Linked DNA regions of Pseudosulfitobacter sp. DSM 107133. The protein of the gene in region 1 interacts with the protein of each later gene in a pairwise test. Links are inferred from orthologs where the notes say so. Each region holds a gene or a part of one and is shown on either strand. Other genes may lie near its edges. The genes, in order: eno and rpe.

What was found.
Region 2: the proteins of eno (region 1) and rpe interact in binary tests that used the Escherichia coli proteins (3 or more experiments, as listed by UniProt). The link is inferred for Pseudosulfitobacter sp. DSM 107133 from one-to-one orthologs.

What each region holds. Positions count from the first base shown.
Region 1 is NZ_CP085154.1:1,791,836-1,800,032, forward strand. Bases 2,307-5,305 are described here. They hold eno (phosphopyruvate hydratase), read right to left. Parts: upstream 4,444-5,305; coding sequence 3,169-4,443; downstream 2,307-3,168. Other genes in these bases: DSM107133_RS08805 (histidine kinase N-terminal 7TM domain-containing protein), read left to right, coding at 2,307-2,646; DSM107133_RS08810 (GNAT family N-acetyltransferase), read right to left, coding at 2,656-3,168; DSM107133_RS08820 (DMT family transporter), read right to left, coding at 4,440-5,305. Also shown: DSM107133_RS08800 (FAD-dependent oxidoreductase), read left to right, coding at 1-619; more of DSM107133_RS08805, read left to right, coding at 949-2,306; more of DSM107133_RS08820, read right to left, coding at 5,306-5,393; DSM107133_RS08825 (potassium transporter TrkG), read left to right, coding at 5,530-6,882; DSM107133_RS08830 (NYN domain-containing protein), read right to left, coding at 6,886-7,587; DSM107133_RS08835 (Fur family transcriptional regulator), read right to left, coding at 7,668-8,078. UniProt on the Escherichia coli protein: Catalyzes the reversible conversion of 2-phosphoglycerate (2-PG) into phosphoenolpyruvate (PEP). It is essential for the degradation of carbohydrates via glycolysis.
Region 2 is NZ_CP085154.1:570,264-578,329, reverse strand. The notes cover bases 12-2,879. They hold rpe (ribulose-phosphate 3-epimerase), read left to right. Parts: upstream 12-1,034; coding sequence 1,035-1,724; downstream 1,725-2,879. Other genes in these bases: DSM107133_RS02755 (class I adenylate-forming enzyme family protein), read right to left, coding at 1,743-2,879; DSM107133_RS02765 (SDR family NAD(P)-dependent oxidoreductase), read left to right, coding at 12-930. Also shown: more of DSM107133_RS02765, read left to right, coding at 1-11; more of DSM107133_RS02755, read right to left, coding at 2,880-3,236; DSM107133_RS02750 (enoyl-CoA hydratase family protein), read right to left, coding at 3,233-4,009; DSM107133_RS02745 (PaaI family thioesterase), read right to left, coding at 4,006-4,422; DSM107133_RS02740 (acyl-CoA dehydrogenase), read right to left, coding at 4,424-5,521; DSM107133_RS02735 (acyl-CoA dehydrogenase family protein), read right to left, coding at 5,518-6,717; DSM107133_RS02730 (FAD-dependent oxidoreductase), read right to left, coding at 6,738-8,066. UniProt on the Escherichia coli protein: Catalyzes the reversible epimerization of D-ribulose 5-phosphate to D-xylulose 5-phosphate.

The DNA.
Region 1 (8,197 bases):
GCTGATGCTGGGCGTGCAGGCCTTGGGGATCGAGACGCGCGGCGGTGTGGTCTGTGGCGTGCGCATTGACCAAGGGGTGATTCCGGCCGATCGCGTGGTGGTGTGTGGTGGTACCGGCAGCACCGAATTGCTGGCCACGGTCGGTGTGGCGCTGCCGATGCTGTCGCGCCCCGGTCTGTTGTTGCGCAGCGCGCCTGTGGCCCCTGTGCTGTCGCATGTGATGGCCGCACCCGGGCAAGAGTTCCGTCAGGACGCATCGGGGCGCATCATCGCGCCGACCGCTGCCAGCCACCAGTCCGACGTCGCCGAACGCATCAGCGACCGCCCCGACCTGATGGCCGATACCGCGATGGCGCGTCTGCAAGCCTTGCTGCCCGAGGTGGCCCTGCGCTGGGAACAGGTGACGCTGGCCATGCGCCCCGTGCCGCAGGACGGGTTGCCGGTGATGGGCCCCTGCGGCCCCGGGGGGCTGCATATGGCAGTGATGCATTCGGGTATCACGCTGGCCCCGCTGGCGGGCGAACTGGTGGCGGCAGGGGTGCTGGACAAGCCGCTGAGCAACCACCAAAGCGATTTGATCGCGCCATATGGTCCGCAGCGGTTTCAAAAGCCCGCCTAGCCATATTTTCGTCCAGAAGATGTGGTACAGATTTTCAAGTTTTTGGTCCGTGGATGGCTGCACAGGTAAAAAGCATGCTGCGCACGGGCTGCCTGAAAGCTCGCCTAAAGCGAGGGTTCAATTAAAATAACACAATTTTTGGTTGTGAAGTCCAGGAGAGAATATTAGTCAAAATCAGGGGCAACCCTTCCGACTTGGCGACCTTGCTATGTTTTTTGTGAAAGTTTAATTTGGCTTAGGAACTCGGTATTTTTACCCAATTCTTTCAGTGCTTTAGTGTCGATATAAGCCTTCCCGCCGTACAGTTGGTGGGGGCGACCGCCTTTGTGGTGTGCTGTGTCATCCTGTGGGCGCGCGGGAACAAGGGATTGCCCGGCCACAGGTGGTTTCTTTTGACCAACATTGGCATGCTGGGCTGGCTTGTTGCCATTGCGATGGAGGTTTCAGTTCCAAGCCAGGCGTGCAAGGTGCTCTGGGCGGAGCTGGCGTGGCCGTCCATCGTATTGATGCCCACGGCCTGGTCGTTCTTTTTGTACGAATTTGCGCTTAGCCGAAAAGTTGGTCGCGCGGTCGTGATCGTGGGAGTGATTTTCCACCCCTTCTACATCTTGGTTGCTGCAACGACAAATAGGTTCCATGGCCTTTTGTACGGCGCGCAAACGCGGTTGGTGGTTCAGGGCGATACGTCGTTTGTCATCTATGACCACGGGCCCTTGTATTTTGTGGCGATTGCCTTTCTGTACGCGATCATTCTGGCCAGTTGCGTGATTGTGGCGCGTGCGGTGCGTGCGGCCAATCCGGCTGTCAAAGGCTTCTTTAAGAAGCTGTTCTTTGTCACCGCGATCCCGATTGTGTTCAACCTGTCCTACATCATCTTCGGTGTCATGGTTTTCGGGATGGATCCCACGCCGCTTTCCTTTGCCTTCTCGATCGGACTGGTCGGCTGGATGATCATCGACAACCGCTGGGTGGATGTGACCGCGATTGCACGTGATCTGCTGTACTACAACTCGCGCGAGCTGATTTTCGTTGTGGATGCAAATGGCACGTTGCTTGAAACAAACCATTCAGCGAAACAGCTGATGCACGATCAGGGCATTGCCAAAGGGGCTTTGTCCGACATCGACGGCATGGGCCGGGTGTTTGAAATATTGATCTCCCAAAAACACTTGCCCGAAACGATGGAGGTGGAGAACGGCGGGCGCTATTTCGTGCCGCGCGCCTATCCGATGTCGCTGGGGCGTGGTCAACGGCTTTTGGGGTGGGCCGTGTCCTTTGTCGACGTCACGATCCAGAAAATCGCTGCCGACCGTGCGATCAACTCGGAACGGTTGCAAAACCAGTTCCTCGCAACCGTCAGCCACGAGCTGCGCACGCCTCTGACGGTGATCAATGGATCGTTGCAGCTGCTGACGCGCAATCGTACACAAACCTCGCCCGAACAGGCCGAAAGACTGCTTGAACTGGCAACCAAGAACGCGGCAACGCTGGGCAAGTTGGTCAATGACCTTCTGGAAACACAGCGGCTGGAAAGCTCGGATTTTCGGTTGCAACTGGACAACTGTGATCTGAACGGGATTATTCTGGATGCGGTTGACGGCATGGAGACCTTTCTGCCCGAAAAGAACATCAAGATCCTGTACCAGAAACATCTTGAGAGGGTGGTCATCCAGGCCGACGCCGACCGTTTGCAACAAGTGATCGTGAACGTTTTGTCCAATGCGGTGAAGTTCTCGAACCCGAACAGCTTCGTCGAGGTAAACCTGTCAGTCGAAGCGGGCATGGCCTATGTCTCGATCAAGGACAGCGGTGCGGGCATTCCGGCGGGCTCCGAGGAGATGGTGTTCGGCCGGTTTACCCAAGTGGACGCCACAGATACGAAAAAGGTCTACGGCAGCGGTTTGGGTATGCACATTTCGAAGCAGTTGATGCTGCGTCACGGCGGGAGCATTCATTATGTCAGTGAGCTGGGCGTCGGCACCACCTTCACGATTACGATCCCAACGCACCAAGCGACTGAGCGCTAGGGCAGCAGTCTAAAGCGGGTGATCGTAGAACCGCAGGATCGGCGCAAATGCGGGATCGGGGTCATAGAACGGCGCACAGGGGGCAAAGCCCAGCGCCTCGTACAGTGCAATGGCTTCGGTCAGCAGATACATCGTGTCCAGCACCATGCGGTCGTATCCATCGGCGCGGGCGCGCTGCATTGCGGCGCGCATCAATGCCTTGCCTGCGCCATGCCCGCGCGCGCTGTCGCTGACAAAGACACGTTTGATCTCGCAGGTGGCGGGCAGGGTCAGCGGGTAATACATCGCACAGCCCACGACCGTGCCGTCCAGATCGGCCAGCAGGATGTTGCCCGCAGGACGGGCATGAATGCGCGGCAGATCGTCGATCAGCGCGCCATAGCTGTCATGGGAATAGTAGGTGTCGACAATTGCCGGCGTCGCGGCACAGCGCGCCGCCAGCAGATCGCGATAGCCCCAGCACAGGCGCGCCAGCGCCTGTGCATCGTCCGGGAACCGGGCGGGGCGGATCGTCAGGGGCATTCAGCGCAGGATGCTGCGGCCCGCGAATTCGGCGGTCTCGCCCAGCGCTTCCTCGATGCGGATCAGCTGGTTGTATTTTGCCAGCCGGTCGGACCGTGCCAGCGAACCGGTCTTGATCTGGCCGCAGTTGGTGGCAACAGCAAGGTCGGCAATGGTGGCATCCTCGGTCTCGCCCGAGCGGTGCGACATCACGTTGGTATAGCCCGCACGGTGCGCCATATCGACGGCTTTCAGCGTTTCGGTCAGGCTGCCGATCTGGTTGACCTTGACCAGCATCGAGTTCGCGCAACCGCGCGCGATGCCGTCGGCCAGACGCACGGGGTTGGTCACGAACAGATCGTCACCCACCAGCTGCACCTTGTCGCCCAGCACTTCGGTCAGGGCCTTCCAGCCGTCCCAGTCGTCTTCGGACATGCCGTCCTCGATCGAGATGATCGGGTAATCGTTCACCAGCGCTGCCAGATAGGCCACGTTTTCGTCCGAGGTCAGCGATTTGCCTTCGCCGGACAGTTCGTATTTGCCATCGCGGTAATATTCGGTCGCCGCACAATCCAGCGCCAGATAGATGTCTTCGCCGGGCTTGTAGCCTGCTTTTTCAATCGACTTGAGGATAAAATCCAGCGCGTCGCGTGATGAGCTGATGTTGGGCGCAAAGCCGCCTTCGTCGCCGATGCCGGTGGACAGGCCCACGGCGGACAGTTCTTTTTTCAGGGTGTGGAACACTTCGGACCCCATGCGCACCGCTTCGCGGATGTTGGTGGCCGACACCGGCATGATCATGAATTCCTGAATGTCGATGGGGTTGTCGGCATGTTCGCCGCCATTGATGATGTTCATCATCGGCACCGGCAGCACGCGCGCCGAGGTGCCGCCGACATAGCGGTACAGCGGTTGCGAACAATAATCGGCAGCCGCTTTGGCAGCGGCCAGTGACACGCCCAGAATGGCATTCGCGCCCAGACGGCTTTTGTTTTCGGTGCCGTCCAGTTCGATCATGATCTCGTCGATCTCGACCTGCTCGGTGGCATCAATGCCCACCAGCGCCTCGGCGATCTCGCCGTTGACGGCCGCGCAGGCTTCCAGCACGCCCTTGCCCATGTAACGGGCTTTGTCACCATCGCGCTTTTCGACCGCTTCATAGGCGCCTGTCGAGGCACCCGATGGCACGGCTGCGCGCCCCATTGTGCCGTCTTCCAGGATCACATCGACTTCGACGGTGGGGTTGCCACGGCTGTCGAGGATTTCGCGGGCGTGAATGTCTATGATGGTGCTCATTGGGAAATGTCCTTTGTGCTGGGCTCGCCAGCCTCATAACTTGGGTCGATGCGCAGGGGAAGGGGTGTGATCGGCCCCGCAGCGGTTTTGCGGCCCATGCGGCGTTCGCGCCAGACCGTATAAACACCCGAGGCCACGATGATCGCAGCCCCCACATAGGTCAGCAAATCAACGCTTTCGTTAAATGCCAACAGGCTGATGAACAGCGCGAACACCAGCCGCGAATAGCGGAACGGGGTGACAAAGCTGATCTCGCCGATGCGCATGGCCGCGACGATCCCGTAATAGGACACCACGCCAAAGGCCACGGCGCCCCCCATTAACAACCAGTGCATCGGTTCGGGGCGGACCAGGGGCGTGCCGCTGACCACCAACAGAACGGCCCCGGTGGGCACCAGCGTAAGAAAGGCCAGAAAACTCAACTGCATGGACGAAGTTGTTGCAGGCACACGCCGTGTCGCCAGATCGCGGATGGCCAGACCTATGACCCCCTGCAAGGCAAACAGCGACAGGATGTCAAAGCCGTCAAAACCCGGGCGGATCACCAACAGTACGCCGGCAAAGCCGACAAGGATCGCGGTCCAGCGCCGCCAGCCCACCGGATCCCCCAGAAACAGGGCGGCCCCCAACGTGACCACCAGCGGCGTGGCCTGCAAGATGGCCGAGGCCGTGGACAGGGGAATCAGCGCGATTGCGGTAACGAAACCCAGCGTGCCGAACAGCTCTCCGGCGTTGCGCAACAGCACCGTGCCGGACAATGCAGTGCGTGGAAACAGCGCCTGATCCTGCGCGCGCACCATGACGGCAAAGATCGCCGCGCCGCCGATTCCCAGCAGGCCAAGTATCTGTCCCACGGGTATATCGAGCGACAAAAGCTTGATAAAACTGTCTTCGATGGCAAAGCCCAGCATGGCCAGAACCATGATCAACGCACCGCGTAAATTGTCCAACGTCCGACCCCATTCTTGTGTTGTCGTGGGGATGGGGATAATCGGTTGCAGTTGCAAGGCGCAAAACAGACAGGATCAGCTGAACCTGCCGTCGCCACGCAGCGTTCTGGATGGAAACCGCAAAAAGGCATCTGTGGTGGGTATCAAACGAAATGTGATCCGGCTGGCCTTGCGCGGTCGGATCGGTCTGATGCAGGCAGCTCCCGCACGGCTTTTGCTGTTTGGCTATGTCTCTTACATGTTGGCAGGCTGGGCATTCTTGTCGATGCCGGTATCACAGGTTCAGCCGGTCGGGGCGATAGATACGCTGTTCACCTCGGTGTCGGCGGTGTCAACGACGGGGCTGGCGACAGTGGCCATAGGTGGCAGCTTCAGCCGGTTCGGTGAACTGGTGATGCTGCTGCTGATCCAGGCGGGCGGCCTGGGCTATATGACCATCGGATCCTTCGCGGTGTTGTCGGTCTATCACCGGCTGGGGCGCGTGCGCACCCACACCGTGCGACAGGCGTTCAACCTGCCCGAAGGCATTTCGCCGGTGATGTTCCTGCGTTCCGTGGTCTGGTTCACCCTGATCTGCGAGGGGATCGGCGCGGCTGCCTTATATCTGATGTTTCATCAGGCCGGGGTTCCCGATGCCATGTGGATGGCAGTTTTTCACAGTATTTCAGCGTTTTGCACGGCGGGGTTCAGCCTGTTTGGCGACTCGCTGACGCAGTTTCACGACCACGTGGGTATCAATCTGGCGATCTCGATCCTCAGCCTGTTCGGGGCCATGGGGTTCTTGATTATTGTTGACGGCTGGCGGGCCATTCTGGGGCGGCCGCGGATGTTGGGGTTTACGTCAAAGGTGATCGTGCGCATCACGCTGGTGTTGCTGTCGCTGGGCACGCTGATCCTGTTCGTGACCGAACCGGAACTGCGTGCCCTGCCGCCGGATGAACGGTTGATGGCGTCGTTTTTTCAAACCATGTCGGCCAGCACCACGGTGGGCTTTAACACGGTGTCGATCAGCGGCATGTCGCAGGCGGTGCTGATGATCCTGATGGGGCTGATGGTGGTGGGGGCGTCGCCCGCAGGCACCGGGGGCGGGCTGAAAACCACGTCGTTTGCCGCCTTGCTGGGGCTGGTCCGTTCAACGCTGAAGAACCGCGAGGCCGTGCGGTTTTTCAAGCGCCGCGTGTCGGATGAAAAGCTGAATATGGCCACGGCCTCGCTGGCCTATTATTCGGGCATGTGCGGAGTGGCGTTGTTCTTGCTGTTGCTGACCGAAAGCGGCCACAGTTTTGAATCGCTGCTGTTCGAGGCGGTGTCGGCCATGGGCACGGTGGGGCTGAGCACGGGAATCACCGGCGATCTGACAGACCTGGGCAAGTTGATCATTATTGTGCTGATGACCGCAGGACGTGTTGGCATCCTGACCTTCGGCATTGCGCTGGCCGCCCATGACGAAAGCCGCGCCGAAGAGCAGGATGACAATCTGGTGCTCTGAGCCTCAGGCTTGCAGGCGGATCATCAGCTGGTTGCCGTCCCTGCGAGTCTCGATTTCGGTGATGTCGCGCACCAGCGCGCTCAGCTTGGAATGCCCATAGGTGCGCGTATCGAAATCGGGGTGCGACGACTGGATGGTCTGCCCGATCTGGCCCAGCGAATACCATTCGTCCTCGCGTTCGATCTTTTCCATCGCAGCCTCGATCAGGGGCAAGGCATCGCGTGACTTTTCGCGCATGGCGGGGGCAGGGCCCTCGTCGCTGGGACCAAGGTTTTCGATAAAGATGAACCGGTTGCACACGTTGCGCAGCGCCTCGGGCGTCTTTTTCTCGCCAATGCCGATCACGGTCAGCCCGTCCTCGCGCAGACGGTTCGCAAGCGAGGTAAAGTCGCTGTCCGAGGATACCAGCACAAAGCCGTCAAAGCGACGCGTGTGCAGGATGTCCATCGCGTCGATCACCAGACCGATGTCGCTGGCGTTCTTGCCCGATGTGTTCGCAGTTTCCTGATGCGCCACCAGCCCCAGAGACAGAACATGTTCGGACCAGTTGCGCAGACGCCCCGTCGACCAGTCACCATACACGCGGCGCAGGGCCGGTTCGCCAATGGTGGTCACTTCGCGCAAGATAGCGGCGGCGTGTTTGGCCGGCACGTTATCGGCGTCAATCAACACGGCAAGAAGCGGGCGGTCGCGATCAACAGGCATGTCGGGTCCAATTCGGGTAGGGGGTGATACCGCAGTACCATCCCGTGAGTTAATGGCACTTCAACAGTGCCCCCTTCGCCCTATTTCTTCAACGGCACGCCGTAAAGCTCAAGCCGGTGACCGCGCAGCTCAAAACCCAGTTTGGCGGCAATCCGCTCTTGCAGGGCTTCGATCTCTTCATCGACAAATTCGATCACTTCGCCCGACTGCATGTCGATCAGGTGGTCGTGGTGTTCGCGTTCGGCATCTTCATAGCGCGCACGCCCGTCACCGAATTCCAGTTTGTCCAGAATGCCGGCCTCTTCGAACAGTTTGACCGTGCGGTACACCGTGGCAATGGAAATGCCCGCATCAATGGCCGAGGCACGGGCATACAGCTGTTCCACGTCGGGGTGGTCGTCGCTGTCTTGCAGCACTTGCGCAATCACGCGGCGCTGGCCGGTCACGCGCAGGCCTTTTGTCTCACAGCGGGCGATGATCGGTAGGCTCATGGGGGCATCCCTTGTCGATGTGCGCTTGAGCGGCCTTCGGGCGCGCAGTCTGGACCTTGGTTTAACTTTGTTTGGCCAAAGGGGCCAGAGGCAAAGGTTGACTTATCCCCCGCAAAAGT
Region 2 (8,066 bases), 1.2 Mb from region 1 along the record:
GGCTGGCGGGTGATCGGGCTGGACGCGATGACCGACTATTACGATGTGACGCTGAAAGAACGGCGTCACGCGATGCTGAACCAAAGCGCTGGCTTCACCGCCCTGACCGAACGGCTGGAAACACCCGGCACCCTGCTGGACCTTTTCGACAAACACCACCCCGACGCGGTCATCCACCTGGCCGCCCAGGCGGGCGTGCGCTATTCCATCGACAACCCGCGCTCTTACGTCGAGGCGAATCTCGTCGGCACCTTCGAACTGCTCGAAGCCGCCCGCGCCTTTCCGCCTGCCCATATGCTGCTGGCCTCAACCTCCTCGGTCTACGGCGCCAACACGCAGATGCCCTATACCGAGGCCGACAAGGTCGACAGCCAGATGTCATTCTACGCCGCCACCAAGAAGGCGACCGAGAACATGGCCCACAGCTATGCGCATCTTTATGATCTGCCGATCACAATGTTCCGCTTTTTCACTGTCTACGGGCCATGGGGCCGCCCCGACATGGCCCACTTCAAATTCACCCGCGCGATCCTGAATGGCGAGGCGATCGACGTCTACAATCACGGCGACATGATGCGCGATTTCACCTATATCGACGATCTGACCGCCGCCATCAGCGCCCTGATCGACGCGGCCCCCGAGCGGGGCAAACCTGTCGCGGGCGACAGCCTCAGCCCCGTGGCACCGCACCGCATTGTCAACATCGGCAACGGCGCGCCGGTCAAGCTGATGGATTTCATCGCCGCCATCGAAACCGCCTGCGGCACGCCTGCACAGATCAATTTCAAGGACATGCAGCCCGGCGATGTTCCCGCCACATGGGCCGATGCAACCCTGCTGGAAACCCTGACCGGCAAACGCCCCGCCACGCCGATCCAGACCGGCATCGACGCCTTCGTCGCGTGGTATCGCGATTATTACCAGATCTGACCCTTCATCTTGCCAAATAAACTCCCGCCGGAGGCTCCCGCACTTTCCACAATGCACATCGCCCGCTATAGACAGCCCGACCCCAACACCCAAAGGCTGCCCTCATGACCTTCGACCGCGCGATCAAAATTGCCCCTTCCATCCTTGCCGCCGATTTCGCCAATTTCGGTGCCGAATGCGCCGCTGCCGAAGCGCAGGGCGCCGATTGGATTCATGTAGACGTGATGGATGGCCATTTCGTGCCCAACATCACCTTTGGCCCCGCCACCTGTGCGGCGATCCGGCCCCACATCAAGGGCGTGATGGACGTGCACCTGATGATCTCGCCGGTTGATGCCTATATCGACGCTTTCGCGCAGGCCGGCGCCGATGTTCTGACCGCCCATATCGAAGCCGGCCCGCACATCCACCGCACCCTGCAAGCGATCCGCGCGGCGGGCTGCAAGGCCGGTGTGGCGCTGAACCCCGGCACGCCTGCATCCGCCGTCGCGGAGCTGATGGACATGGTTGATCTGGTCTGCGTGATGACCGTGAACCCAGGTTTCGGTGGGCAAAAATTCATCGACATGACCACCAAGATCAAAACCCTGCGCAGCATGATCGGTGACCGCCCCATTCACATCGAAATTGACGGTGGCGTTGATCCCAAGACCGCGCCGCTGGTCGCCCAGGCCGGCGCCGATGTGCTGGTGGCAGGCTCTGCCGTGTTCAAGGGCGGCTCGGTCCAGAACCCCGCCCCTTACGGCGAAAACATCCGCGCCATTCGCGCCGCTGCCGAAGGTGTCTGGGCCTAAAAGCCCGCAGTCAAAGCCTCAGCCGATCTGATCGGCAAAGGCTTCCAGCAGTTTATGCTTCAGGATCTTGCCCGTGGGTGCCGCGGGCAAGGACGACGCCAGAATGATCTGGCTGGGGCGTTTATAGCCCGCCAGCCGCTCGGCGGCAAAGGCGCGCAATGCATCAACGCTGACATCGTCGCCATCGGCCACCTGACAAAAAGCCAGCACCTTTTCGTCGCCGTCCACCTTATGCCCGATCACCGCCGCCTGAATCACCTGCGGGTGATCGTTCAGCGCCGCCTCGACCTCGGGCGGATAGACATTGAAACCGCCATGAATAATCAGTTCCTTGGACCGGCCCACGATGTGCAGGTGCCCCTTTTCGTCGATACGCCCCAGATCACCGGTGTGCAGCCAGCCGTCGGCAGACAACACCTTGGCCGTTTCTTCGGGGTTCTTGTAATAGCCCTTCATGATCTGCGGGCCGCGGGTGATCACCTCGCCCACGCCATCGCCCGATCCGGGCGCGTCCATGTCCAGCGCCACTTCGACCCCCGGCAGGGCGGGGCCAACCGAAATATCCGGGTCACCGATCGCATTGGTGGTGGCAGCGGTGCCTGCGCTGGTTTCGGTCATACCGTAACCGTTCTGCAAGGCGACGCCATAGAACGCCTCGGCCTGACGTTTCCACGCCGGGTCCAGCGGGGCCGCGCCGGAGGAGACATAGCGCAACGTCGGGCTGTCCAGCCGCGTGTACCCCATCTTGCGCGTGTAGGCCATCAACAGCGCATGCATCTGCGGCACGGCGGAATAAAGCGTGACGCCGGTTTTCAACGCCTCGTAGGTCGCCGCCACATCGAACCGCGCCGCCAGCCGCACAGGTGCGCCGGTATAGACCGCCGCCGCCATGACCGAGCACATGCCGAACACATGGGTCATCGGCAGCACGCCATAGATCACGTCATCGGGTGTCATATTACGCAGGTTGGACGAGGTCAGCCCGCCAAAGCGCACATTGTCATGGGTCAACATCACGCCCTTGGGCGTGCCGGTGGTACCGGTGGTGTACAGCAGGATCGCGACGTCGGTGGCCGCATCTGGTTCGCCGCCCTCAAGCGCTGCGAAAGATAGCGTGCCATAGAGGCCCGCCACCTCGACCGCGCCGAACCGTGCGCCATGGGCCGCCGCATCCGGCGACGCGGCGCTGGTGCAGACCAGCGCGCTGGGTTCTGCGTGGTCGATGATTTTCTGCACTTCGCCCGCCGTCTGGCGCGCGTTGAACGGCACCACGGTGGCCCCGATCTTCCAAGCGCCGAACAGCAGTGCCACGGCGGCCACGCAGTTTTCGGACAGCATCAGAACACGGTCGCCCGCGACGACGCCCAGACCGGTCAGCCGCGCGCCGATGTCGTCAGCGGCAGCGTCCAGTTCGGCGTAGGTCACACGCACACCGGTGTTGTCCTCGAACGCCAACCCGTCAGGTCGCGTGGCAACCTGATGCGCCAGAAAATCCTCGACCCGCGCGGTCATTTGTCAAACACCGGCGCGCGTTTTTCCAGAAATGCTGCGATGCCCTCGGCGGCCTCGTCAGCCCCCGCAGCCCAGGCCATACCGTCACGCTCGGTATCCAGTTGCGCGGCCTCGTCCTGATCATATGCGCGTGCCACCATCTCGCGGATGCGCCCTTGGGCGACGCGGGGACCTTTGGAAATGCGGTCCACGATGGCCAGCGCCGATGGCACCACATCATCCGCCGCACTCAGCTGGCTGACGACACCCAGGGCCTGCATCCGTTCCGCGGTCACCGGCTGCGCCAGCACGCACATCTCCATCGCCAGCTGGCGCGGGACCATTCGGGCCAGATGCGCGGTCAGGCCGCCATCCGGCACCAGTCCTGCATTGACATAAGAGGCGGTGAATTTCGCACCTTCCTCTGCCACGATCATGTCACAGGCCAGCGCAATGGACGCGCCCGCGCCTGCCGCACCGCCTTTGACGGCAGCGATCACCGGCACGGGGCTGTTGCGGATCAGGCGGATCAGGTTGTGCAGCTCGTCGATTTTTTCGCGCCGCGCATCCTCGGCCATATCACGCCGCGCGATCAGCACGTTCAGGTTACCGCCCGCACAAAAGAACCCACCCTGCGACGTCAGCACCACCGCGCGAATGCGCGGCTCCTGCGCCTTGGCAAAGGCCTCTTCGATCACCGCATACAGCTCGGGCGACAAGGCACCGCGCATATGCACATTGCCGTTCCAGACAATCAGACTGTCGCCCGTATCCTCAAGATATGGATCACTCATCCCCGTCCCTCCGCTACCTTTTTGTAAACGCCGGTGGCCGTCGCCAAGAGACGGCCGTCTTCGTGATGCAATTCGCCTTCGGCAAACATCAGGTTGCGCCCGCCGCCGGTGATCTTGCCGGTGGCGATCACCCGCCCGCCGGGGGCGGGGGCAATGAATTGCGTGTTCATCGAAACAGTCAGGAATTTGGCGCTGCCATCCTCGGACACATGCACCGCCGCGCCATAGCCCATCGCATTGTCGAGAAGACAGGCAATGATACCGCCATGCAGAACACCATGCCGGTTTCCATGCTGCGCGCCGACATCCAGCACGCAGCGTCCTTTTCCATCTTTGGCCGAAATATCAACCACATACCCCAAGAGCGTTTGCGCGCCCGTCTCGTCGCGGATGATGCCCGGCCCGTCCATCATCTCAGGCAGCACTCAGCGCGATAAAGCGTTCCAGATGGTGATCGGTGTCGCCAAAGCGGTGATCGGCCATGGTGATACGCTTGGCGATATGAGCCAGTTCGTATTCCTGCGTCATGGCGATGCCGCCGTGCATCTGGATCGCTTCCTCGGCAATCAGACGACCGGCGCGGCCCAACAGGTTTTTCGCCGCCGAAATGTTGAGATCGCGAATGCGGGTCTCTTCGTTCAGGTTGCCCGCCGCGTTGATGACGGCGCTGCGCGCCTGTTCCATTTCGATCAGCATGTCCGCCATGCGGTGTGCCAGCGCCTGAAAGGTGCCGATGGGGCGGCCGAACTGTTTGCGCGTGCCAAGATAGTCGTTGGTCAGCCGTGTTGCCGTGTCCATCGCGCCCAGAGTTTCAGCACATTGCGCAGTGGTCGCCAGCGCAATCACGTCAGACAGCACGGCAAAGCCGTCTTCGCTCAGCAGTTCGCCCTCGACACCGTCCAGAGTCACCTCGGCGGCGCGGCCACCGGCCAGCAGGGGATAGCCCTGAATGGTCAGACCCGGCGCGTCCTTGGCCACAAGGTACAGCGAAATGCCTGCCTCGTCCGCGACGTCGCCGCTGGTGCGGGCCGAAACGATCAGGTGATCTGCCATTTCGGCGTTCATCACCACCGCCTTGCGCCCGTTCAGCTTGCCCCCGTCCACAGAGGTACGCACATGGCTCAGGTCATAGCGGCTGGTCGGCTCGCCATGGGCCACGGCCAGTTGCAGGCCGCCACCGATCATCTCTTCGACCAGATCGGATTTGTCACAGGCGGCCAGGATGCGGCCCCCGATCAATGCGCTGTCCATGAACGGTTCGACCACGCCCGCGCGGCCCAGTTCCTCGAACACCACGGCGATGTCGAAACCCGCACCGCCAAAGCCGCCCTGCTCTTCGGTGAACAGCGCGCCGATGACGCCCAGTTCGGCCAGCTGCGCCCAGACGTCTGTCGACATGCCGGCCGCGCTTTCGAGAATCTCGTTGCGCGTGGCTGTGGAATATTTGTCCCGCAGGTAGCGCCGCAGGCTGTCTTGCAGCATTTGCCGCTCTTCTGTCAGATCAAAGTTCATTGACCGCCTCCCATCATGACCTTCGCGATGATGCCGCGTTGGATTTCGTTGCTGCCGCCAAAGATCGACAGCTTGCGATTGTTGAAATACTGCGCCGCGACCGGACCGGCCTCGTGCGGATCGGGCAAGGCTTCGTTGCTGCCTTCGATCGCTTCCGAGGCAAAGGGCATCGCGTAGGGGCCAACGGCCCGACGTGCCAGATCGTTGATTTCCTGACGGATGATCGTGCCCTTGACCTTCAGCATCGACGCTTCAACCCCCGGCGCGCCACCGGCAGCAGCCTTCGAAATGATACGCAGGTTGCTGGTCGCCATCGCTTTCAGGTCAATCTCGACCTGCGCGACGCGTGCGGCAAAATGCGGGTTCGCCATCAGCGGCTTGCCTCCGGCCATTTCGGCGCGGGCAATGCGTTTCACGGTGTTCAGACCGGCCTGCGAGAACCCGACGCCCGCGATATTGGTGCGCTCGTGAGTCAGCAGATACTTGGCATAGGTCCAGCCCTTGTTTTCTTCGCCAACAAGGTTTTCGACCGGCACTTTGACGTCGTCAAAGAATACTTCGTTCACCTCGTGCGTGCCATCCAGCAGGATGATCGGGCGCACCTCGATGCCCGGGGTATTCATGTCGATCAGCAGGAACGAAATGCCCTCTTGCTGTTTCACGTCGGGGTCGGTGCGCACCAGGCAGAAGATCATGTTGGCGTGCTGGCCCAGCGTGGTCCATGTCTTTTGCCCGTTGACGATATAGTGGTCGCCATCACGCACGGCGCGGGTTTTCAGCGACGCGAGGTCAGAGCCGGCGCCCGGCTCGGAATAGCCCTGACACCACCAATCCTTGCCCTCAAGCAGACGTGGCAGCCAATAGTCCTGCTGCTCTTTCGAGCCGAACTTTTGCAGCACGGGCGCCAGCATCGACAGACCAAAGGGCACGATGCGCGGCGCGTGGTGTGCGGCGGCCTCTTCCTCGAAAATGTGACGCTGCACGGCGTTCCATTCGGCCCCGCCGAATTTCTTCGGCCAGTTCGGCGCAAGCCAGCCCTTGCTGTTCAGGATGGCATGCCATTTTTCCTGACCTTCCTTGCCCAGCTCTTCGCCAAGGCGGATCTTGTCCGACATCTCCTTGGGAAGCTCGTCACGCATGAATGCGCGAACCTCGTCGCGGAATGCCAGTTCTTCGTCGGTATAGCTCAGGTCCATATCCGGTCTCCTTATCGGGATCAGGCCGCAGCGGCCTTGTTGAGGTCGTCGAATGTCTTGCCTTCGGCCACCAGCTTTTCAAGCAGCGGCGCAATTTGCCAGAAATACGGATCTTCCTTCTGGTACTCTTTCATGTCGGCCAGCAGTTCGGGCAGGCCAACGATATCGGCCCATTTCAGCGGTCCCCCGTGATACCGCGGGAAGCCGTAGCCAAAGAGCAGCGTCATATCCACGTCCAGCGGACGGCGGGCAATGCCCTCGCCCACGACCTTGGCCGCTTCGTTGACCATCGCGGCCATATAGCGGCGCACGATCTCTTCCGAGGTGAAATCACGCGGGGTGATGCCCTGTTTGGCGCGCTCCTCTTCGATCAACGGCATCACGTCCGGGTTCGGCACGCGGGCCTTGGCCCCTGCGGAATAGTCGTAATAGCCCTTGCCGGTTTTCTGGCCAAAGTGGCCGTCTTCGCACAGCTTGTCGGCATAGGAGCTGTCACGCGCGCGCGGGTCGATGCCTTCGGCGCGTTTGCGTTTGCGCACGGCCCAGCCGATGTCCAGACCGGCAAGGTCGGCCACAGCATAGGGGCCCATGGCAAAACCGAAGGCTTCCAGCGCCTTGTCGATTTCATAAGGCGACGCACCGTCCAGGATCATGTGGTCGGCGGCGGTGCGATAGGTCGACAGAATGCGGTTGCCGATGAACCCGTCGCAGACACCGGCGCGCACGCTGATCTTGCTCATGCGTTTGCCCAGCTCGAACCCGGTGGCGACCACATCGGGCGCGGTCTTGTCGGCCACGACGATTTCCAACAGCTTCATCACATGCGCAGGCGAGAAGAAGTGCAACCCGATCACGTCCTCGGGACGGCTGGTGCAGGCGGCAATCTCGTTCACGTCCAGATAGGATGTGTTCGACGCAAGGATCGCGCCCTTTTTGCAAACGCGGTCCAGCTCGGTAAAGACTTTTTTCTTCACCGACATTTCCTCGAACACCGCCTCGATCACCAGATCGACATCGGACAGCGCGTCATAGCTGGTGACGACTGTTAGAATGCTGGTCAGGATCGCGTCATGTTTGTCCTGGCTGATCTTTCCACGTTTCAACGCGCCGCTGAGGTTGCCCGCGATGCGTTTGTGGGCCGCCTCTCCTGCTTCCGGCGTCATCTCCAGCAGCGTCACCTGCAAGCCCGACAGCAGGGCCGAGGTCGCGATACCCGCGCCCATGGTGCCGCCACCGATCACACCGATGTGCTGTAGGCTGCGGGGTTCAACGCCCTTCAGTTCCGGCAGGTTGCCCACGGCACGTTCGCTAAAGAACGCGTGGATCATGCCCTGTCGCTGGTCGGTGGC